2 regions of the Streptomyces sp. NPDC003393 genome follow, and region 1 is predicted to be linked to the other one. Evidence: riboswitches for the same ligand, from Rfam matches in the RefSeq annotation. Region 1 holds a riboswitch; the other holds the start of a gene.
What was found. Region 1 has a riboswitch for cobalamin ahead of ACWDUZ_RS28935 (cobalamin biosynthesis protein). Riboswitches for the same ligand answer to the same signal wherever they lie in the genome.
Positions count from the first base shown of each region.

Region 2: it holds a riboswitch for cobalamin, as region 1 does, so the genes downstream of both, ACWDUZ_RS16675 (HoxN/HupN/NixA family nickel/cobalt transporter) here and ACWDUZ_RS28935 (cobalamin biosynthesis protein) in region 1, are expected to answer to the same signal.

Region 1 covers NZ_JBSFRB010000037.1:37,884-41,619, reverse strand. The annotation lists gene ACWDUZ_RS28945 (inorganic phosphate transporter) at 1-963, shown strand, start outside; gene ACWDUZ_RS28940 (hypothetical protein) at 998-1,228, shown strand; cobalamin riboswitch at 1,388-1,526, shown strand; gene ACWDUZ_RS28935 (cobalamin biosynthesis protein) at 1,628-2,614, shown strand; gene ACWDUZ_RS28930 (cobyric acid synthase) at 2,611-3,736, shown strand, end outside.
Region 2 covers NZ_JBSFRB010000014.1:122,656-126,391, reverse strand. The annotation lists gene ACWDUZ_RS16685 (glycoside hydrolase family 13 protein) at 1-945, opposite strand, end outside; gene ACWDUZ_RS16680 (metalloregulator ArsR/SmtB family transcription factor) at 1,055-1,414, opposite strand; cobalamin riboswitch at 1,495-1,683, shown strand; gene ACWDUZ_RS16675 (HoxN/HupN/NixA family nickel/cobalt transporter) at 1,682-2,821, shown strand; gene ACWDUZ_RS16670 (nucleoside hydrolase) at 2,818-3,736, opposite strand, start outside.

The DNA of each region.
Region 1 (3,736 bases):
TCGTACACGATCGGCGGGAAGGCGGACGGCACGGCGGCCGAGAAGGGCCACCGGGTCGGGCAGATCGCCTCCGCGGGCCTGGTCTCGCTGGCCCACGGCACCAACGACGCCCAGAAGACGATGGGCGTCATCACCCTCGCCCTGATCGCCGGCGGCGCCACAGCCCCCGGCTCCAACCCTCCCACCTGGGTCATCCTCTCGGCGGGCCTCGCGATCGCGCTCGGCACCTACATCGGCGGCTGGCGCATCATCCGCACCATGGGCACCGGCCTGACCGACCTCCAGCCGCGGCAGGGCTTCGCCGCCCAGACCAGCGCGGCCACCGCCATCCTCGCCTCCTCGCACCTCGGCTTCTCGCTCTCCACCACGCACGTCGTCTCCGGCTCGGTGATGGGTGCGGGCCTGGGCCGCAAAGGCGGTGTGGTCCGCTGGTCCACCGCAGGCCGCATGACCGTCGCCTGGGTCCTCACGCTGCCCGCCGCGGCCCTGGTCGGCGCGGGCGCGGAGGCGGTCACCGGGCTGGGCGACTGGGGCACCGCGCTCGTCGCCGCGTTCCTGGTGACCTCGAGCGCGGCGATCTGGAAGATCTCCCGCCGCCAGGTCGTCGACCACACCAACGTCACCGAGCCCGCGGCCGAGGAGCCGCCCGGCGTCGTGACCCAGGCGATCGCCGCCGTCACCCCGCCCCCGGCGGCCCCCGCCCCCGCGTCCACGGCACCGGTCTCCACGGACGAGTCCGCCGCCGTCGAGTCGCTCACCGCGACGATCCCCGCCCAGCCGGCCGCCCCCGTCATCGACGCGCCCCTCATCGAGACGCCCGTCATCGACGCGACAGCCATCACCACGCCCGCCATCGACGCACCCGTCATCGATCCGACGGCCGTCACCACGCCCGTCATCGATCCGACGGCCGCGCCGACCGCGTCCGCCGCTCCGGCCACCCCGCCGGCCGCCACCGTCTGACCCCCGCTCACCCGGCACCCAAGGAAGCATCACCATGAAGATCGACTGGGCAGCCCTCGGCTCCGTCTTCGGCGTCAGCCTCGCGGTCACCGTGGGCCTGGTGGCACTGTTCACCCTGGGCATCGCGGGCCTGTCCCGGCGGGAGCGTGCCGTCGCGCGGGGCGACGGAGGCGGGGTCCTCGCGGTCACCGGCGCCTACGTCTGCTTCGCCACCTGCGCCGCCGCGGTGGCCTACGGCATCCACCTCATCGTCGGCACGGGCTGACAGCCGGTCAGGGCCCCTGCCGGACCCCGGAAGTCAAGAGCGTCCCACCACCCGCCCCGCCCGCCCCGCCACCTCGGCGAACGGGCGGGGCGGGCTTCTCGCGCCGGTGGTGTGGGCCTCATCTCAGTATCCCGTCGCAGGTCAACGGTGAGTTGACGGGTGTTCGCGGGGCGTGGTGGACTGCCGGGGCCATGTACGGCGGCAGGAGAGGAAGCCGGTGCGAATCCGGCGCGGTCCCGCCACTGTCACCGGGGTAGTAACCCCGGGAGCCAGGAACTCTCACCGCCGGTCTCGTCGAACCAGGGCGTGGACACCCTGAGTGAGGACATATCGCCATGCGCGGCTGCCGACCGAGGTTCATCGACGACGCTCTGCCCGGCCCCGAAGTCGGCTGAACCCATGGGTGCCGATCGCGTCTTCGCGTACGGCGCCGCCGCCGGCCTCCTCGGTGACCTCCTCCTCGGCGATCCACGCCGAGGACATCCGGTCGCCGTGTTCGGCCGCGCCGCGGGCGCCGTGGAACGTCTGCTGTGGCGGGACCACCGAGGTCGGGGCGCCCTTCACACGGCCCTGTGCGCCGGCGGCGCCACCGCGCTCGGTGCCGCCGCCGCGCGCGCCGTCCGCCCCTCCCCCGTCGCCTCCGCCGCCCTGACGGCCGCCGCCACCTGGGCCGTGGTCGGCGGGACCTCCCTCGTCCGGGAGGCGCGCACCATCGGGCGCGCGTTGGAAGCGGGCGACGTGGTGGCGGCCCGGGCGCGGCTGCCGCACCTGTGCGGGCGCGACCCCCAGGCGCTCGACGCCGACGGGATCGCCCGGGCCGTCGTGGAGTCGGTCGCCGAGAACACCTCCGACGCCGTGGTGGGCGCGCTGGTGTGGGGCGCCGTCGCCGGGGTGCCGGGGCTCGCCGCGTTCCGGGCCGTGAACACCCTGGACGCCATGGTCGGGCACAAGTCGCCCCGGTACCGCCGCTTCGGCTGGGCCTCCGCACGCCTGGACGACCTGGCCGGATGGCCGGGGGCGCGGCTCACCGCCGTCCTGGCGGCCGTGGCCGGCCCTGACCCGCGGGGCGCCCTGCGCGCCTGGCGCGCCGACGCCCGCCGGCACCCGAGCCCCAACGCCGGTCCGGTCGAGGCCTCCTTCGCGGGGGCGCTCGGGGTGCGGATGGGCGGCACGCTCTCGTACGGCGGGCGTCTGGAGCACCGCCCGGTGCTCAACGGCGCCGGGCGCGCCGTGCGCGTCGGGGACATCGAGCGAGCGGTACGGCTCTCACGGCGCGTCGGCTGGCTCGCCCTCGGCACCTGCGCCGCCGTCGGGCTCCTGTGCGACCGCGGCCGCGGCGATCGCGGCACGCGCGGCAACCGTCGGACGAAGGGAAGCGCGTCATGAGCGGCGGTCTGCTCGTCGCCGGCACCACCTCCGACGCCGGCAAGAGCGTCGTGACGGCCGGGATCTGCCGGTGGCTGGTGCGGCAAGGCGTCAAGGTCGCGCCCTTCAAGGCGCAGAACATGTCCCTCAACTCCTTCGTCACGCGCGAGGGCGCGGAGATCGGGCGGGCGCAGGCCATGCAGGCCCAGGCCTGCCGGATCGAGCCGACCGCGCTGATGAACCCGGTGCTGCTCAAGCCGGGCGGGGAGCGGAGCAGCCAGGTGGTGCTGCTGGGCAGGCCGGTCGGCGAGATGAGCGCGCGCGGCTACCACGGCGGACGGCAGCAGCGGCTCCTGGGCACCGTGCTGGACTGCCTCACCGAGCTGCGGGGCACGTATGACGCCGTGATCTGTGAGGGGGCGGGGTCCCCGGCGGAGATCAATCTGCGCCGGACCGACATCGTGAACATGGGGATCGCGCGGAACGCGCGGCTTCCCGTGCTGGTCGTCGGGGACATCGACCGCGGGGGTGTGTTCGCCTCGTTCTTCGGGACCGTCGCGCTGCTCTCACCGGAGGACCAGGCGCTCGTCGCCGGGTTCCTCGTCAACAAGTTCCGCGGGGACGTCAGCCTGCTGGAGCCCGGACTGGACATGCTCCGGGACCTCACCGGGCGGCGCGCGTACGGCGTCCTGCCCTTCCGGCACGGACTCGGCATCGACGAGGAGGACGGGCTGCGCGTGTCCCTGCGGGGCACCGTCCGCGAGTCCGCCGTGGCCCCGCCCGTCGGCGAGGACGTGCTGCGCGTCGCCGTGTGCGCGATCCCGCTGATGTCCAACTTCACCGACGTGGACGCGCTCGCCGCCGAGCCCGGGGTCGTCGTGCGGTTCGTGGACCGCCCCGAGGAGCTGTCCGACGCCGACCTGGTGGTGGTCCCGGGCACACGCGGGACCGTACGGGCACTGGAGTGGCTGCGCGAGCGGCGTCTCGCGGACGCGCTTGTCCGACGGGCCGCCGAGGGGCGGCCGGTCCTCGGGATCTGCGGCGGTTTCCAGATCCTCGGCGAGCACATCGAGGACGAGGTGGAGTCGCGCACCGGGGCCGTCCCCGGCCTCGGTGTCCTCCCCGTCCGGGTGCGGTTCGCCC
Region 2 (3,736 bases), on a different contig from region 1:
GTACAGCGCGCGCCGGCTGTCCGGCACCCAGGCCTCGGCGACCGCCGTACGGGGCGGGAGGTAGGTGTCGAAGATCTTGCGCCAGTCGCGGTAGATCTCGTGGACGCCGTCCCGGTCCCAGTACGGGTGGCTGCCGGGCGCCATGCGCGGCAGGGCGTCCTCGCCGGTGACCCCGATGTCCCCGACGTCGCGGAGCGGTTCGTCGAGGTCCTTGACCAGGGCGTGCGCCACGTCGACGCGGAAGCCGTCCACGCCCCGGTCGGACCAGAAGCGCAGGGTGGCGCGGAAGTCGGCGCGGACCTCCTCGTTCTCCCAGTTGAAGTCCGGCTGCTCGGGCGCGAACAGGTGCAGGTACCACTGCCCGTCCGGCACCCGCCGCCAGGCGCTGCCGCCGAAGACGGACTGCCAGTCGGTGGGCGGGAGTTCACCGTGCTCGCCGCGTCCGTCGCGGAAGACGTACCGGTCGCGGGCCGGAGAGCCGGGCCCGGCCCGCAGCGCCTCCTGGAACCAGGGGTGCAGGTGGGAGCTGTGGTTGGGGACGATGTCGACGATCACCTTCAGGCCCAGGCGATGGGCCTCGGTGACCATGGCGTCGAAGTCGTCGAGGGTGCCCAGGCGCGGATCGACGTCCCGGTGGTCGGCGACGTCGTAGCCGCCGTCGGCCAGCTCGGAGGGGTAGAAGGGGCTCAGCCAGAGCGCGTCCACGCCGAGCGCGGCGAGGTGGGTCAGCCGCTGGGTGACGCCCCGGATGTCGCCGAGCCCGTCACCGTCGGCGTCGGCGAAGCTGCGGGGGTAGACCTGGTAGACGACGGCCTGCCGCCACCGGTCGGGGTTCTTGGGGGAGAGGTCGAGGGGTGCGTCGCCGGGGGCGGTGCCCGTGGCGACGCGCGTGGAGTCGTGGGGGGAGGTGTCCGTCGAGTCGTGCGTGGTGGTGCGGTCGGTCACGCGATCTCCTCTTCGGTGCGTCGTCGATGCAACAAAGAGAACTCTGTCCCGATCGCCGGAAATATGAAACCGCCACAGGAGGCAGAGGGGGCGGCAAAGGGGGCGTACGTCAGCCGGCGTCCGCCGCACAGTGCTCCAGCAGGCCCCGTACGTCGCGGTCCACCACCCGGTAGCGCACCACGCGCCCCTCCTTCTCGCCCTCCACCACCCCGGCCGCCCGCAGCAGCCGCAGGGCCTGGGAGACGGCCGGGTCGTTCATGCCGGTGGCGATCGCGAGGTCGGAGACGGCCAGTGGGCCGGTGCGGTGCAGGGCGAGCAGCAGCGCGAGCCGCTTGGGGTCGGCGAGCAGCGAGAAACGGTCCGCCCAGGCGCGGACGTGCGCGGCGTCGCCGATCGCCGCGATGGCGTCGCACACCCGGTGACCGTCGATGGTGCGGCGGTCCGCGCGGTCGGCAGGGACGAGATGCATACCGCCATCCTCGCAGGCGCACCCCTGTGATCTTCCATACCTGCGCAGGTATGCAGCTATGCAGCCGACCGCTTCCCCCTCTACGGTGGGCGGGCCGTGGTGTTCGGGAAGTCGATGCAAGGTCGACGCGGCCCTCGCCACTGTGATCGGGGAGTTCCAGGCCCACGTCCCGCGCGGGACAGCCACTGGCCGTCGTACGACGGCCGGGAAGGCGGGCCGGGCACGCACCACCCGTAAGCCAGGAGACCGGCCACGGCAGCTCACGAAGTGATCCACGAGGTGCTGGAGCGTGATGACCGGATGACCCTGCCCAACCCTGCCCCGACGACGACCGAGGCCGCCTTCGCCTGGCGCCGGGAGGACACCTTCAAGACCGCGGGGCTGATGGGGGTGATCCTCGCCCTGCACGTCGTCGCCTTCGGGATCCTGTTCCTGCTCGTCGTTCCCGAGCACTACCGGGTCGGCACCAAGGCCTTCGGCATCGGCCTCGGCATCACCGCCTACACCCTCGGCATGCGGCACGCCTTCGACGCCGACCACATCGCCGCCATCGACAACACCACCCGCAAGCTCATGGCCGACGGCAAGCGCCCGGTCTCGGTGGGCTTCTGGTTCGCGCTGGGCCACTCCAGCGTGGTGGTGCTCCTGGCCCTGCTGATCGCCGGCGGGACCTCGCTGGCCGGCAAGGTCATGGACGACGGCTCGCGCACCCACCAGGTCCTCGGCTTCATGGGGACCACCGTCTCCGGGACCTTCCTCTATCTGATCGCCGCCCTCAACCTGGTCGCCCTGGTGGGCATCCTCAAGGTCTTCCGCGCGATGCGGGCCGGCACCTACGACGAGCGCGAGCTCGAACAGCACCTGGACTCCCGGGGGTTCATGAACCGCGTCCTCGGCCGGCTGACCCGGTCCGTCTCGCGGCCGGGGCAGATGTTCCCGCTCGGTTTCCTCTTCGGCCTCGGCTTCGACACGGCCACCGAGGTCACCCTGATGGTGATGGCCGGGTCGGGCGCGGCGGCCGGACTGCCCTGGTACGCGATCCTCTGCCTGCCCCTGCTCTTCGCGGCCGGGATGAGCCTGTTCGACACCCTCGACGGCACGTTCATGAACTTCGCGTACCAGTGGGCCTTCTCCAACCCCGTCCGCAAGGTGTTCTACAACCTCACCATCACCGGCCTGTCCATCGCCGTCGCCTTCTTCATCGGCACGATCGAACTCGTCGGCGTCCTGCACGACAAGCTCGACCTGCGTGACGACGTCACCGGCTGGATCGCCGGCCTCGACCTGGACAACGTGGGCTACATCATCGTCGGCCTCTTCGTCGTGGTGTGGGCGGCGGCGCTGGCGTACTGGAAGGCGGCCAAGGTGGAACAGCGCTGGGCGGTCCGGGCGGCGGAGACGGACTAAGGGCTGTTGCCTTCGACCGTGGCCAGGTACAGCTTCACGTACCGGTCGGGGTCGATGTCCAACGCCACGTCCACCAGCCGCTGTTCGCGAGCCTCGCCGTGGAGCTCCGCCTCGCCCGGGCGCGGCCGGCGGTCGACGACCGTCTGGCCGCGCGCCGGGCCCGGCGCGAGGTTCACCTCCACCGGCAGCCGCCGCGTGGTCAGCCCCGCCGGGTCGGCGACCGAGCACACGGCGCCCGCGTCCCCGAGCCCGCCGGAGGGGTCCTGCGCGGAGGTCACCGGGTCGCGGTGGGCGAGCAGCCGTCCCGCGAGGTTCGCGCCCGGCTCGGCGCTGTCGCGCAGTCTGCGTACGTCGTCGGCCGGGACGATCACCCGCTGGAACACGTCCAGCCCGTACATCGTGATCGGCACCCCGGCGGTGAGCAGGATCGCCGCCGCCTCCGGGTCGTGCCAGACATTGAACTCGGCGACCGCGGTGGCGTTGCCGGTGGCGACCGCGCCGCCCATGAACACGATCCGCTCGATGTTGCGCGTCACCTCCGGATGGGTGCGCAGCAGCAGCGCGATGTTCGTCAGCGGGGCCGTCGGGATCAGGGTGACGGGGCGGGGCGAGGCGAGGATCTCGCGGCGGAGCAGTGTCACCGCGTCCACGCCGGCCGGGCGGCGGCGTGGCTCGGGCAGCCCGAGGTCGCCCATGCCGTCCCGGCCGTGCACGTGGTGCGCGGTGCGCAGGGGCTCGATCAGCGGGCGTTCGGCGCCCCGCGCCACGGGGATCTCGGGAGCGCCCGCCTGTTCCAGGACGGTCAGCGTGTTGCGTACCACCTGGTCCACGTCCGTGTTCCCGGCCACGCAGCCGACCGCGCGCAGTTCCAGGCCCGGGTGGCGGACGGCGAACAGCAGGGCCAGTGCGTCGTCG